Regions from separate parts of the Vibrio sp. nBUS_14 genome, predicted to be linked through region 2. Evidence: riboswitches for the same ligand, from Rfam matches in the RefSeq annotation. Region 2 holds a riboswitch; the other holds the start of a gene.

Evidence for each region. Region 2 has a riboswitch for cyclic di-GMP ahead of ACMAZD_RS11330 (TfoX/Sxy family DNA transformation protein). Riboswitches for the same ligand answer to the same signal wherever they lie in the genome.
Region 1: linked by a shared signal. The riboswitch ahead of gbpA (N-acetylglucosamine-binding protein GbpA) and the one ahead of ACMAZD_RS11330 (TfoX/Sxy family DNA transformation protein) in region 2 are both predicted to bind cyclic di-GMP.

Annotation. Positions count from the first base shown of each region.
Region 1 covers NZ_CP179207.1:1,313,981-1,321,632, reverse strand. Annotated here, with positions in the region: gene ACMAZD_RS23650 (SURF1 family protein) at 1-117, shown strand, start outside; gene ACMAZD_RS23645 (hypothetical protein) at 119-718, shown strand; gene ACMAZD_RS23640 (COX15/CtaA family protein) at 813-1,868, shown strand; gene cyoE (heme o synthase) at 1,858-2,850, shown strand; gene ACMAZD_RS23630 (IS5 family transposase) at 2,956-3,717, opposite strand; gene gbpA (N-acetylglucosamine-binding protein GbpA) at 3,846-5,312, opposite strand; cyclic di-GMP riboswitch class I at 5,386-5,475, opposite strand; gene ACMAZD_RS23620 (XRE family transcriptional regulator) at 5,798-6,151, shown strand; partial or broken gene ACMAZD_RS23615 (DUF3313 domain-containing protein) at 6,251-6,361, shown strand; gene ACMAZD_RS23610 (DUF3820 family protein) at 6,466-6,681, shown strand; gene aroG (3-deoxy-7-phosphoheptulonate synthase AroG) at 6,993-7,652, shown strand, end outside.
Region 2 covers NZ_CP179206.1:2,419,380-2,427,031, forward strand. Annotated here, with positions in the region: gene torD (molecular chaperone TorD) at 1-146, shown strand, start outside; gene purR (HTH-type transcriptional repressor PurR) at 465-1,469, shown strand; cyclic di-GMP riboswitch class I at 1,644-1,729, shown strand; gene ACMAZD_RS11330 (TfoX/Sxy family DNA transformation protein) at 1,857-2,447, shown strand; gene ACMAZD_RS11335 (TVP38/TMEM64 family protein) at 2,580-3,260, shown strand; gene ACMAZD_RS11340 (DUF2007 domain-containing protein) at 3,324-3,641, shown strand; gene ACMAZD_RS11345 (alpha/beta fold hydrolase) at 3,746-4,543, opposite strand; gene glgA (glycogen synthase GlgA) at 4,830-6,284, opposite strand; gene glgC (glucose-1-phosphate adenylyltransferase) at 6,274-7,491, opposite strand.

The DNA of each region.
Region 1 (7,652 bases), on a different replicon from region 2:
TCTGAAAAGCATTTTGGTTACTCAGTTCAATGGTTCGTAATGGCAGGGGTACTGCTGCTTTTGATGGTGTTAATTGGTTATCGATATATTAAAGGGACATCCAAGGTAGGGGACTAAAATGGAAAAACCTCAAGCTTTAAGCAAAACAGAAGAAGAGGCGCTTTTATTGCAGAAGCGTCGTTCGAATGGTCGTCTGATGTTGATAGGGCTGATTCTGATTTTTGCTTTGCCCGCCATTATTGCTAAAACCGTGCTGGATCAGCATTGGTACACAGCAGGTGTTACCAATTCTGGAGAACTCGTTGAACCAAGGGTGACCTTGCAAGATTTTGGTATCACGTTGCCTGTGGCTGAAGAAGGTTGGTTGGTCGGATATATCGCTCCGACAGAGTGTGAAAGCTTATGTGAACAACAACTACATTACCTTAATCAGAGTTACTTGGCTTTGGGCAAGAACAAAGAGCGAGTCACTGCGGTGGTTTTTGTGGCTGAGGGAGTTTCTCTGAGGGGAACCATTAACAAGCCTGATTTAGAGTTTCTCGCTGGTGGAGACAAATTGATAGGTAAATTTGCTCCTGCATCGATTGTGATTATCGACCCACTGGGTCAGCTTGTTATGGAGTATAAGAGTGTTTCTCAGCAATCTCAGCTAGTTAGCCAATCCCAAGGGATGATCCACGACTTAAGGAAATTACTTAAATTATCGCGTGTGGGTTAATCAGTGGTAATGCTGACTAAATAAATAAACAGATATTGGGATTAGCGAAGATGCGATGATTCGTTGTCAGTAATTCGAGATAGGGAGATAAGCGATGCAAAATGGAGCGCCCAAATTACTCATGGTAATCATGAGGCTGACTGTTTTACTGACACTCACCGTTATTGTGCTTGGCGCTTATACTCGTTTGTCGGATGCTGGTCTTGGCTGCCCTGATTGGCCAGGATGTTATGGCAATCTGGCCGTACCATCCAATGCCACAGCAATCAGTGAAGCTAAGCTCCAATTCCCAGAACGAGCTCTCGAAGCAGACAAAGCATGGATAGAGATGATACATCGCTACTTTGCTGGCTCGCTCGGGTTACTTATCTTCGTTGTTGTTGCTTGGTGTCTCAAAAAGAACATCACCTCTGTTGGACTTCCTCTGCTTATTTCTGCCACTGTGATTTTTCAGGCCCTGTTAGGTATGTGGACGGTTACTTTAAAGCTGATGCCTGTTGTGGTAATGGCACACCTTATGGGCGGGTTCACGCTACTGTCACTGATCTGTTTACTCTATTGTCGCCTGTCCAATGTCCAACATCACTTTAGTGAGTCTATTTCTCATTCATCTCTTAAAGCTTGGGCATTGTTTGGATTAATCGTTGTGGTTGGCCAGATATTACTTGGTGGATGGACATCGTCTAATTATGCCGCTTTGGTGTGTACACAATTACCTATTTGCGAAGGGAACTGGACAAGCTATTTAGATTTCAAGAATGCCTTCGATTTTGCTCAACACGGCCATGATAACTATGAATTTGGTGTGTTGGAATATCCCGCGAGATTAACCATACATGTTATGCACAGGTTCGGGGCTATCGCCGCAACACTTACGGTATTGATGATTGTTTATCAGCTTTGGAAGCTTGAAAAAGGACCGCAAAAAAAGCTGGCTCTCACTTTGGCGATAGTGTTGTTTTCACAGGTTAGTTTGGGGATCTGCAATGTATGGTTCCACCTACCGATCTCGGTAGCCGTTTTACATAATTTGGTGGCCGCTCTGTTACTTGTCACCATGGTTGTTACAAACTTTGTTGTTTGGCAACGTCAAACGAGTGAGTGCTTGATGAAGAACGATGTATTACAAGGAGGTAATCATGGTCACTAGAATATCAACACAACATGGAGTGATGCTTCAAGGTGCAGCTTTAAGTCAACAGATTGCTGCCAGTCAAGAGACAGCAGTCAACGGTGAAAGTGATCTAAAAAATGAGTTGGCTTCGACAAGCAAAGCCACTTGGAAGGTCTATTTAACGCTGACTAAACCCAAGGTAGTGGCATTGATGTTGCTGACTGCACTGGTTGGTATGTGTTTAGCAGTGCCTAAAGGATTACCTTTCCAGCAAACTCTGCTTGGAATGATCGGAATAGGGTTTATGGCGGGCTCAGCGGCTGCGTTTAACCATTTGATCGATAAAAAGATCGATGGACAAATGACTCGAACAATCCGACGTCCATTGCCATCAGGAGAACTGAGCAGCGTGCGTGTATTCAGCTTTGCTGCTGGCATTGGTTTACTTGGCTTTGTCACATTAGTGGTGTGGGTTAATCAACTGACCGCTTGGTTAACCTTTGCGAGCTTATTAGGGTATGCGGTGATTTATACCATGTACTTGAAGCGGGCTACGCCGCAAAACATCGTAATTGCAGGGATCGCAGGTGCCATGCCTCCGTTATTGGGCTGGACGGCGGTCACCAATGAACTGCATTCAAACGCTTGGTTATTGGTGATGATCATCTTTATCTGGACGCCTCCGCACTTCTGGGCATTAGCGATTCATCGTCGTGATGAATACGCCAAGGTGAACATTCCGATGTTACCTGTGACTCATGGTATTGCCTACACCAAAACATCGATTCTGCTCTATACCTTGCTGCTAAGCATCGTATGTATATTGCCTGTGTTGGTCGGTATGAGTAGCTGGATATATTTGAGTGCTTCTTTGGTGCTAAACGGTGGTTTTGTTTATCACGCTTGGGTACTTAAATATCGTGACGAGCCTAATATGGCGATGAAGACCTTCAAGTTCTCCATTTATCATCTTATGATTTTATTTGTCGCTTTGTTGGCGGATCATTACCTACTTTGATAACTGATGCTCTGCTGTTACAGAATAAGAAAACGGATGCTCTAGGCATCCGTTTTTGTTTTGCTGATTACTAGGGCGTGTTGATCTTTGCTGTACATTCCGTGTTCAACAATACATCGGTAGCCACATTAACATGAATGCCAGTGATAACATGCTGGCATAATTCCTTTCTAGCTTGTCATATCTACTTGAAATAGCTCGATAATTCTTAATTCTCCCAAAGGCATTTTCGACCAAGTGACGATACTTGTATAGACACCAATCCATACTGTCTTTGTCTATATCTTGTCCGTAATTGCGTTTAGCAATTACTGTTTCTCCGCCACGTTCCTTAACAAAAGTTCGGAAAGGTTCACTGTCATATCCTTTATCACAAACGATGGTATTAACTTCATCGAGTTGCTCAACTAAGCTTTCGGCATGCACTATATCGTGGCGTTGTCCCTCTGATAAATCAAAGCAAATCGGCAGGCCACCACTATCTACAGCTAAGTGAATTTTGGTTGAGTTGCCCCCGCGACTTTTTCCTATTTGCTCTGAACTTTCAGTAGCTGCACCTGTACTATGCTGATGCGCTCTAACTATAGAGCCATCAAGAAATACCCATTCAAAGTCAGCCATGCTAGATAAGCTTTTGAAAAGATTATCTAAAATCCCTTTCTTTGACCAAAGATTAAATCGTCTGTAAACGGTACTCCACTCTCCGAACTCAGAGGGTAGATCTCGCCAAGGAATACCTGTTCTCATTCGATAAAGTATTCCTTCAAATGTCATTCGATGTTCAGTTTTATCGTAAATACGACCTGTACTTTTCATAACTTGGAGTAGCAGTTCCCAGCGAATATCAGTTAGCATTGTTCTTGGCATGGTATTGGTTATGGTTTTACTTTTGGCGAAGCAAATTATAACTCTTTACCATGCTGTTCAAAAAACACTCACGAAAGATCAACACGCCCTAGAACCTACCTACTAGAAAGTAAGTAATAGCCTAGTAATTAGTCCACCTTGTTCCAAGCATCTTGCCAGTGTGAACCTACACCTGGTTCGTACTGAGTGGCTGTTGGTGCCCATTGAACACAGTAACCAGAGTATGGGAACTCTTTACATTGATAAACGCCGCCGTCGCTGCTCAGTACCTTAGTACCTGCAGTGTAAGACTCAATGCTCTCAGGGAATACGAAGTCGTAATCGCCAGCGGGTGGAGGTGTTTGCCCGTCCATTAGGTGGAAATCAAGCGTGTTCTGATCCACTAAGTTACCTTGGTGATCTTTCGTCACAACCACAAGCATGTGGTGACCAGCTTCTGATTTAGATAAAGTCAGTTGAACATCTTCCACTTGTCCGTCTGCTAATTCAGATTTCTGAGAGGCAAGCGCTTCGCGGTGATGATTGTACACCGTTAGTTCTGCTTGAATATCGCCAGTTGCCGCTAATGTCAGATCAAGCTGTGTAGGCTGGCTTTCATCGATAATGTATTCAGACTCTAGGCCTGTCACTGCTAGCTCATGATCCGGTTCTGGCGTATCAATCTTGTAACCGATCTCAACGCTATTAAAGCCTGAACCTGCTTTTAGATACACAGGGTTCGTGCCGTAAATGGGTGCGAAATCGCCTTGGTCGTTCAGCTGACCTGCTTTGATTTGTGTTTGTTCTTTGTTGATCTTAGAGGCAAGCGCGTAAGACCAGTTATTCGCTTTACCTTGCTCGTTGCTCTCAATTACGAGCTCAGTGCTGTATGAAGCGTTCTCACCCGATTGATCGAAGACACGAGTGTAAACCGCGTCACCAATGTTGAGGTCTTGAGTTGGGTTGATTTGACCACCTTGTTCCCAATCAGGAATGATAGGGCCGTCGCCATCAAATTTCACGTCGATAACGTTGTAGAAAGCCGCAGCAGTGTCACCCACATCCCATACAGCAAGGATCACTTGATAACCTTCGCGTTCTGGCACATTACACAAGTGGCTTACTTGCATAGGTGGTTGTTCCATATTGCCTTCAACAACGCAAAATGGCGTTAAGTCAAAAGAGCTGCGCGCCAAAGGTTGGTTTGGGTTCCAGTCTGGTTGAGTAATGTAATATTTCCAGTCGCGAGTCTTGTGGTTAGCCGTGAAAGTCCACTCAAAGTATTGAGAACCAGATTTGATTGGGCGTTTAACCCAGCGATCTGCCGTCTGCTCGTCAAGCGCTGCCGCTAAAGATGATTGCGCGCTGGCGATCTTTCCATCGGCAGGGCCGACTTCAGGGAAGCCTTCAGGGCCTTCTACACTTTGTGGTTCGTATTGGATACCGCCACAGTTGGTGTTTTTCTCTTGTGTATCATTCGCTGGGAATTTACATAGCGCGACACGGCTTTCTGCTGCGCCATTATCGTATGCCGAAACATAACCGTGACCGAAGCTTGCACCGCTTACACTAAGTAGTGATAGCGCGATAAGTGATTTTTTAGGGAGTTGTTTCATTATTCGTCCTTACTGTATTTGGCCGACAAAAAAAGAGAACACTCGGGCATGCATTGACACTTAAATACTATTAAGTGGCGGCCCCGCTATCATAGACAGAATATTTGTCGACAGACCGGTGGCTTTGCGTCCTATTCTTTCAAATAGTTTGCCAAAAGTGCGTTTAAGCAAGCGGAATGTAGCCAACCAGTTTTATAAATGCGAATCAATCGATTGAAATGTGGAATGCTAATCTCGAACTTTTAATTCTTAATACAAATTAACTTGCTATATGTTTAGTTCATTAACGTATAAATTATTGATATAAATGAAGAAAGTATTTGCTCTAATCGTTTTTGTGAATGATTTGATCTGTTGTGTTGTGTTCTGTACGACAATTGCGCGCATATCAAAACCAAATCTTTGATTTCCACTAACCAAACCCTGACACGCCATGTATGAAAAGCCGGACAATTGATTGGTATAAGTTATATAAAGGAAGCAGTATGGAATTCACAGAACAAGATAGAGACGCGCTGTATCAAACTTGGATGTCACAAAAATCACGAATGCGAATTACGCAGATGGAGTTTTCAAAAAAGCTTGGAATGAACCAGCTTGATTTCTCTAGAGTGTTGAGAGGTGAGACGCCATTAACGATGTCTTTCATTAGCCACTTTTATCGTTTGCTTCATTTAGAACCAAGGAATGTCTTCCCGTCGTTGAAAGAAGGTCGAGAGAATGGGCCTAAAGTGGTGTATTTGAAAAGCCGAATGAGTGTAGATGGTGAGATTCAAAATGCTTACATTGAAGGTAATCAAGTGATTGTCGAGTATGCCCACACTGTGCAACATGACTAATTTTAGAGATAGCTCTGAGTTTTAACCCCTTTTTCTACAACCTTTTCACATAGGGTATGCCATACCTGGTTAGATTCATCAATTTAACCGAAGTGCGCTATGACACCTTTAAAACTTCTCTTGCTTGTTGCAACCAGCATCTTCTTGTTTGGTTGTGCAGGCGGCCCAATTAAAACCGCAACTAAATTCACCAGTTATGAAGATTTTCAGCCATGATTGACTCGCTTGATGATGCCAAAGATGCGATCAACTATTGGTTTGAACGTCTAGGTGATACTCTACGTCATATCGATGACGCTTAGAAAGAGCCTGTAATGCTAGAGAAAGAGAACCTGATTAAACTTGCTAGAATGCAAATGCCATTTGGTAAATACGCTGGTCGTATATTGATCGATCTGCCGGAGGAATACTTACTGTGGTTTGATAAGAAAGGCTTTCCCCCTGGCGAGTTAGGTGACTTACTTAAGCTATGTTTGGCATTAAAAATTGAAGGTCTTGATAGCGTTGTCAAGCCATTGAAAAGAATGTAATTAGTTAAAAGATCATGTTAATCACGTGAGCTTTTTTATTTTCAAGTTCTGCAAATTTACATGTATGGTGAAGCTTGAAGTATAACCGTTCTTAACCTGTCGTAAATTACGCAATCGATAGCGCGTAAATAATTTTGTACAGGGTGTTTTTAATATAAAACACAAAAAAAATTGCGTTTATTTTCAATTAGTGATTGAAACTAGAGTTTTTACTAGTTAAGTTACAGGGAACAAGAAGATTAGTGCTGATAGAAAGTTACGTGAGACAACGTACATTCAGCTCAAGGATAGAAAAAAGGAAGAAGTAAGCAATGTTCCAGACTGATGATGTAAGAATTAACAAAGTAAAAGAGTTATTACCACCTGTTGCTGTTTTAGAAAAGTTTCCAGCGACAGAAGTTGCTTCTTCTACAACCTTTGAAAGCCGCAAAGCGATCCACAATATTCTAGAAGAAAGCGACGACCGCTTACTTGTTATCGTTGGCCCATGTTCTATTCATGACACAGAAGCTGCGCTTGAGTATGGTAAACGTTTGAAAGTACTACGCGACGAACTAGGCGATAACCTGGAAATCGTAATGCGTGTTTACTTTGAAAAGCCACGTACAACTGTTGGTTGGAAAGGCCTAATCAACGACCCGTACATGAACGATACGTTCAAGCTAAATGATGGTCTTCGTCTTGGACGTAAGCTATTGCTTGACCTAACTGACATGGGAATGCCTACGGCAAGTGAATTCCTTGATATGATTACGCCTCAATATGTTGCTGACCTAATCAGCTGGGGTGCAATCGGCGCACGTACTACAGAATCTCAAGTTCACCGTGAATTGGCTTCTGGCTTATCTTGCCCAGTTGGCTTTAAGAACGGTACTGATGGCAACATCAAGATCGCAACAGACGCGATTCGTTCGGCAAGTGCTTCGCACCACTTCTTATCTGTAACTAAGTACGGACACTCAGCAATTATT
Region 2 (7,652 bases):
AGTTTATTGAACAACAACTTCTTACTTGGGTACCAAAGTTCAACGCTAGATGTCGTGAGATCGATTCATTCGGTTTCTATGCATCGATTGCCTCTCTTCTCGTTGCCTTCTGTAATCTGGACACTCAGTATTTAGCGGGTGAATAAGATTCGCTGATGATTAAGTAAACAAATTCAATAGAATGTGACAATTCACCCAGATTTCTGGGTGAATTTTATTGCGAGTAATTTCTAGTCAGTCTAAAATTGTGACCGCAAACGATAAAATATGAAACATTCACGAAATGCTATGCTTATTTAAGTTCAGAGCATTTCGGTGTTAAGACAAGCCGCTCAATAGCGGTTTTTTGTTTTTTAGCACTTTAATACCCCAAAGAGCCCTACAAATTTAAGCTCTTAGTTAGGTAGCTTAACGGCTGCTTTATTCCGTACTTGGGAAAGTAGCTTCTATAATAGGATAAAACCATGGCCACTATAAAAGATGTCGCTCGCTTAGCAGGCGTATCAACTACCACCGTTTCTCACGTAATCAACAAAACACGTTTTGTTGCAGAAGCGACTCAAGAGAAAGTAAACAAAGCCGTAGACGAATTAAACTACGCGCCAAGTGCTGTTGCTCGTAGCTTGAAATGCAATTCAACACGTACTATCGGCATGCTAGTGACTCAATCAACAAACCTTTTCTTCTCGGAAGTGATCGATGGTGTTGAAAGCTACTGCTACCGTCAAGGTTACACTTTGATTCTGTGTAACACAGGTGGTATCTATGAGAAGCAACGTGACTACATTCGAATGCTTGCAGAAAAACGTGTAGATGGCATCTTGGTTATGTGTTCTGACTTAACAGAAGAACTTCGTGGCATGTTAGATCGCCATGCTGATATCCCAAAAGTTGTCATGGATTGGGGCCCTGAAACCTCTCAGGCTGATAAGATCATCGATAACTCTGAAGAAGGCGGCTATCTAGCAACCAAATACCTGCTAGAACGTGGTCACACAAAGATTGCTTGTTTAAGTGGCCACTTAGACAAAGCAGCATGTGTAGAACGCATCGCGGGTTACAAACGCGCACTCAATGAAGCGAAGGTCGAAACCGACGAAAAGCTCATCATTGAAGGTAACTTCGAGTGTGATACCGCTGTACTTGCGGCTGATAAAATTGCTCAGATGGAAGATCGCCCTACCGCTGTGTTCTGTTTTAACGACACAATGGCACTTGGCCTAATGAGTCGCCTGCAACAGCAAGACATTCGCATTCCTGAAGATATTTCGGTTATCGGTTACGACAACATTGAACTTGCAGAATACTTCTCTCCACCATTGACAACGGTTCACCAACCTAAGCGTCGTGTTGGTAAAAATGCATTCGAAATTTTGTTGGAACGCATTAAAGATAAAGATCATGAAAAACGTGTCTTTGAAATGCACCCTGAAATTGTTGAGCGAAGCACAGTTAAAACGTTAAATTAATTGATAAATCGAGTTTAATTTCATTAAGCGCACCTTTGGGTGCGCTTTTTTTATAAGCAGACAAAATAAACCTAGTTGCACATCATCAAGATCATTAATTGGAGCAACATCACATTTTTAAATATCAGGTGTGAGCCTAATTCAACAAAAACTTTATTCTATTCAATCAGTCAGTCACGCACAGGGCAAACCACTTGAAAGAGTGAGACGCAAAGCTTCCGGCCTAAACCACTCGTTGGTATGGTAGCGGGGTTACCGATGGCAAAATGCAGTAGTTACTAACAATCTGGTAATTTACGGCTTATTGACAATTTAATTGCAACATTTTGCTAATCTTTCGGACCTGCTTATTTGGTGGCGTAGTTCAAATACACCGAGATAAATAACATGGATAAACCGATACTAAAGGACTCAATGAAATTATTTGAGCCCCTAGGAAAAATAAAATCACGCTCAATGTTTGGTGGATTCGGGCTTTTTGCTGATGACACTATGTTTGCTCTGGTTGTAAATGACCAGCTGCACATAAGAGCGGACAAAGACACAACAAGGCAATTCGAGCAACAAGGGTTTCAACCATACGTCTACAAAAAACGTGGTTTCCCTGTCGTCACTAAGTATTTCGCATTACCGGAAGGTTTATGGCAAGACCAAGAGAAAATCTTGCAGCTTGCTACGACGTCTCTGGGTTTTGCTAAAGAAGAGAAAGCTGAGCAGTCTTCTGCTAAGCCAACTCGACTAAAGGACCTCCCTAACCTTCGATTGGCTACCGAGCGTATGTTGAAAAAGGCGGGAATCGATTCCGTAGAATGCTTATATGAATCTGGCTCTGTAAACGCATTTAACGCCATCAAGGAATCGCATGCATCCTCTGTCAACATTGAGCTGCTTTGGGCGCTAGAAGGTGCGATCAATGGTACTCATTGGTCTGTTATACCGCAGCAACGTCGTGAAGAGCTTATCAGTCGCATCAATTAATATTGTCAGTTCAAACTATCTACATAACTAAGCCGCATTCTTGCGGCTTTTTTATATCTGTTGAAAGTTAATCTATGCTTTGCCTGTCTATCTATACTAATGGTATGCATTAAAAAATTAGAGGAAGTATCAATGAGTAAGAAAATGATATTGGGTATCGTGTTGGTCGTAATCATCGTCCTATTAGGCGTCAATTTCGGCCAATACCTAACACTTGAAAATGCGAAGACTCAACAAGCAGTTTTGAACGACTACATCGCGAGCAACTTTATTGTTGCTACTGCGATTTATTTTGCCGCCTATGTCATGATCACGGCTTTCTCAATCCCTGGCGCTGCAGTTGTTACTCTCTTAGGCGCTGCGCTGTTTGGTTTCTGGAACAGTTTACTGCTGGTGTCTTTCGCGAGTGCTATTGGTGCAACCCTCGCCTTCTTGAGTAGCCGTTACCTTTTACGTGACTGGATTCAAACCAAGTTTGGCGACAAGTTAGCAACGATTAACAAGGGTGTTGAAAAAGACGGGGCATTTTACTTATTCTCTCTACGTCTGATTCCTGTTTTCCCGTTTTTTCTTATCAACCTGTTAATGGGGTTAACCCCAATGTCGATGACTCGTTACTACATCACGAGTCAAATAGGCATGTTGCCAGGAACTGCGGTTTTCTTGAATGCTGGTACTCAACTCGCAGAAATTGATTCACTTTCGGGTATCGTATCTCCTTCAGTATTGTTGTCATTTTCCTTATTGGGTGTATTCCCAATTATTGCTAAATGGTTGATGAGTAAGTTTCGCTCAGCACCTGTCGCTGACTAACGTGTATAGCGGAATAACGTATATAACTGACTAAAACCCAAAACCGAATAAGGTTCTATTTCAATGAAAATCTTCAGTGCATCGAATCCTACAGAAGCCCATATCATCTGTGGATTGTTAGAAAGTGAGAATATTGCTTGTGAAGTCCGTGGTGAGGGTTTGTTCAGTTTGAAAGGGGAAATTCCATTCACTGAGGAAACTGACCCTTACGTATGGTTATATGAGCCAGAATTGGCCAATAAAGCCCGCACGATCGTTAATGACTACCAAAAACAGCAAGATTCGATCATCTATGAAGAGTGGCGTTGTGGAGAGTGCCATGAGATCAACGAAGCGCAATTTGGTTCTTGTTGGCAATGCGGCGCTGTATCACCAGAGTAAGAACATAACGAACGATACTCCTTCACAATAAAAACGGGAAGCTAATATTAGCTTCCCGTTTTTATTTAATTCGATTTATTTGTTCTGATAACGAACCCAGAAAGTCACTGGATTTGTTTTTGAATAAACGCGATTGAACGTTGGTTGAACTCTTCAGGGTTTTCAACATTACACACATGTCCGCAATTTGCTATTTCCACTAACTCACTCGACTCATGTGCTTCAACCATCTCTTTTACGGGCTTGATGAACATGTAGTCATGTTCTCCCATCAAGTAAAGAGTCGGGATTGGTAGCTCTCTATCTTTGAAATATTTCATCAGAGGGTTTACGTCAGCAGTCAGGATAAACCAGCGTTTAAATTCTTTTTGACACAGTTTTTTAGCTTCACGGATAAATAGATGGCGAGATTCTTTTTGGCTCTTTTGTGGCATGACAACATAAGCAAAAAGACTGTATAGCCACATGTATGGAATAATGTGCTTGCTTAAGTTGCCCAGTTTTATTAGTACTTGAGAGCGGGTATTGAGCTTAGTCACCGCTCCACCAAGTACCATTGAACGCACGCGACCTGCGGCTAATTCCGCTACATTGCGAACAATAATCGTCCCGAGAGACATACCAACGAAATGCGCGGAGCGGATTTTAAGATGATCCAGTACTTTGAGGATATCGAGTGTGACCGATTTGAATGTATAGCGGTTCGCTATCAGCTCTTTTAAAATATTGTCTGACTTACCATGCCCTCTCAGATCAATGAGAAGCAGGTTGAAATATTGTTTATACGCTTTGATCTGCTTGAACCAGATTGAGGAGCTGCCTCCCGCGCCATGCACAAACACAACCCATTCATCGCTCGTAGGGTGAGTAAATGTTTTATGAAATAATAAACTCTCAGACATACCTATCGCTTTAATTATAATAATGGAGCTATGCCTCATGACGAGGCAATGGCTAAGGATATCACGTTATTAAGAACTTTAAGTGATAATAGTGTCAAACCTAACATTAGTCATGTGAATACCTAGCCCGCCTTTTTTACCTGACTAAAATGCGTTTGCAAGTTTTGTCTTCGTAAACGTGATTTGCTCTGAACAGAAAACAAAAAGGCACTCTAATCTCAGAGCGCCTTCTTTCATTACAAACTATTACTAGCCGCCAGCTTAATTTTATAACTATTTCAGCGAGTTAAAGTGAAGAATGATACATTGCAAGATACTCTTTTGCCGCATCTTCCCAACTAAAATCTTGCTGCATAGCATAAAGCTGAACACGCTTAATTTCAGATGGGTTTTGTGCGTAGAGCAATAATGAACGATGTAACACAGCCAGTAACGCTTGTGGTGTCGGTTGATCAAAAGCAAACCCAGTCGCGACCTCAGGATCCTGATCGTAATCATTCACGCTATCTTTTAAACCACCTACAGAACGAACAATCGGTAACGTACCGTAAGCCATGCTATAGATTTGGTTTAAGCCACAAGGCTCAAACTCAGAAGGCATCAAGAAGAAATCTGAACCGGCCTCGACCAAATGCGCTAATTCGTTGTTATAAGCTTCAACAAACGTGAACTTGTCTGAGTGAAGTGCCGACAACTCTTTTAGCTGACTCGCCAATACAGGATCGCCTGTACCCACAATCACAATTTGCAAGTCGTTCTTCAAGAATTGCTCGATGATTGGCAATAAGTAATGAACGCCTTTTTGATTGGTCAGTCGGCAAACCATGCCGTATACAGCACAATCGATAACGGGTAGACCGACATCTTGTTGCAGTTTTTGCTTACAAGCCGATTTTCCGCGAACCATGCTGTGCTTGGTCGCTTTGTATTTGCGAGGCAAGAAAGCATCTGTTTCCGGGTTCCAGGCACCGTAATCACAGCCATTCAAAATACCGAACAGGTCGTCAGATCTGTGTTGGAATTCAGCCGCCATACCATGGCTGCCTAATTCCGTCTTCAGCTCTTGTGCATAAGTTGGACTGACCGCGTTCACTTTATCTGCATATAGCACACCCGCTTTTAGCATGGTCACGTGAGTATCACTTACCGCAGCTTCTGGGACATTATGACTGTGCATTTCAGGCAGAGATTGCAACTCTTTGTAAGAAAATACGCCTTTAAAAACAGCATTGTGAATCGAGATTACGCTGCGTGTATTTTTAAAAAAGTCGTGATGTTGATAACGAGACTTAAGCAAGAAAGGGACAAAGCCCGTATGCCAATCATTGGCATGGACGATATCCGGCTGAAAGCCAAGTTTAGGAAGCATATCCAGGCACGCAGCACTAAAGAACGAGAAACGCTCTCCATTATCGGCATAAGCATGATTATTTTCAGCGTACATTTCAGAGCGATCGAAATACTTAGCACATTCAATACCAAAAACTTGAACACCTTCGACGCTCAATTTCTTAACTTGATAAGCTGTGTGAGGCCAATGATCCAGCTCGGTAGCCAAGATGACTTCTGCTGAATCAATGTTTGGGATGTTTCGATAAGCGGGAATGGTCACTCGAACGTCTTGTTCGAGTGTTTGTAGGGCTTTAGGCAGTGCCTTGGCTACATCAGCCAAGCCACCACTTTTAATTAAGCCTTCAACTTCAGACGCTACAAAAAGTACCGAGAGAGTCTTAGTAACCAACTCGTGCTCCTTTAGAAATCACGACTATACCATCGTCAGATACATGGTAATGCTTTTTATCTTCTGTCAGGTTTACACCAATCTGGGTGCCTGGTGCAATATCTGCATCTTTATCAATGATAACTCGACGTAGTATACAGCCTTCGCCAACCTTCACATCACCAAGTAAGATACTCTCGCTGATATCACACGCTGATGCGATATTACTGCGGAAACCCAATACACTCTTTTCAATGCGCGAACCACGAACATAACTACCGCTGCACACAAGGCTATCAATGATCTGAATTCGACCATTTGCCGAGTCAGTAAAAGTAGCTGGTGGTAGTGGCGGGTAATAAGTGTGTAGAGGCCATTTTCGGTTGTATAACGAGAATGGCGCATCTTTCTTAAGAAGGTCCATATGAGCTTGCCAGTACGCGTCAATCGTACCTACATCGCGCCAGTAAACTTCTTCTTTTTCACCGGTAATGCGGTTAGTGCTGAAGTCATAAACAAACACGTCACCACGTGGGAACATGTTTGGAATAATATCTTTACCGAAATCGTGAGTAGAATCCGGCTTATCTGCATCTTCTGTTAGTTCGGCAAAAAGCTCTTTTGCTTCGAACACGTAGTTGCCCATTGAAACGAGCGCAGATTCAGGATCGCCTGGAATCGGCTTCGGATTTGCGGGTTTTTCTTCAAAGCCAATCATACGGCCTTCAGCATCGACCTCGATAACACCGAATTCTGATGCTTCCGCAAGCGGCATGCGCAATGCAGAAACGGTTAGCGCTGCTTGCTTCTCTTTATGGAAATCAAGCATCTGTTTGATATCCATTTTATAGATATGGTCAGAACCAAAAATACAGACTTGATCAGGTTCTTCTAACTCCATAAAGCCCATGTTTTGGTAGATAGCATCTGCTGTGCCTTCGTACCAGCGCTTCCCTTTACGCATTTGCGCAGGAATAGGGTCAATGAAGCGATCTGTTATCCCGCTGATATTCCAACCTTTTTTCATATGATGGAACAGTGATTGTGACTTGAATTGTGTTAATACATAGATCTTCATCAGATCAGCATTAACGAAGTTGTTCAAAGCGAAATCAATTAAGCGGTAGCTACCACCGAAAGGAACCGAGGGTTTGCTGCGAGATTCAGTTAAAGGTCTTAAGCGAGAGCCTTCACCACCAGCAAGAATCATTCCCAATACACCAGCCATTTTATTCTCCATATATTTATAGCTTGTCGATGTCAGCACTCGTAGAGGTCTCTTCCTCTGAGGGATGAGCACTAACACTTTTTCGGTACTTAACGAATATCTATTCACATACAGTGACAGTATCCTAAGCCAAACGTTGTTACATGTGCACTATTCCTTGC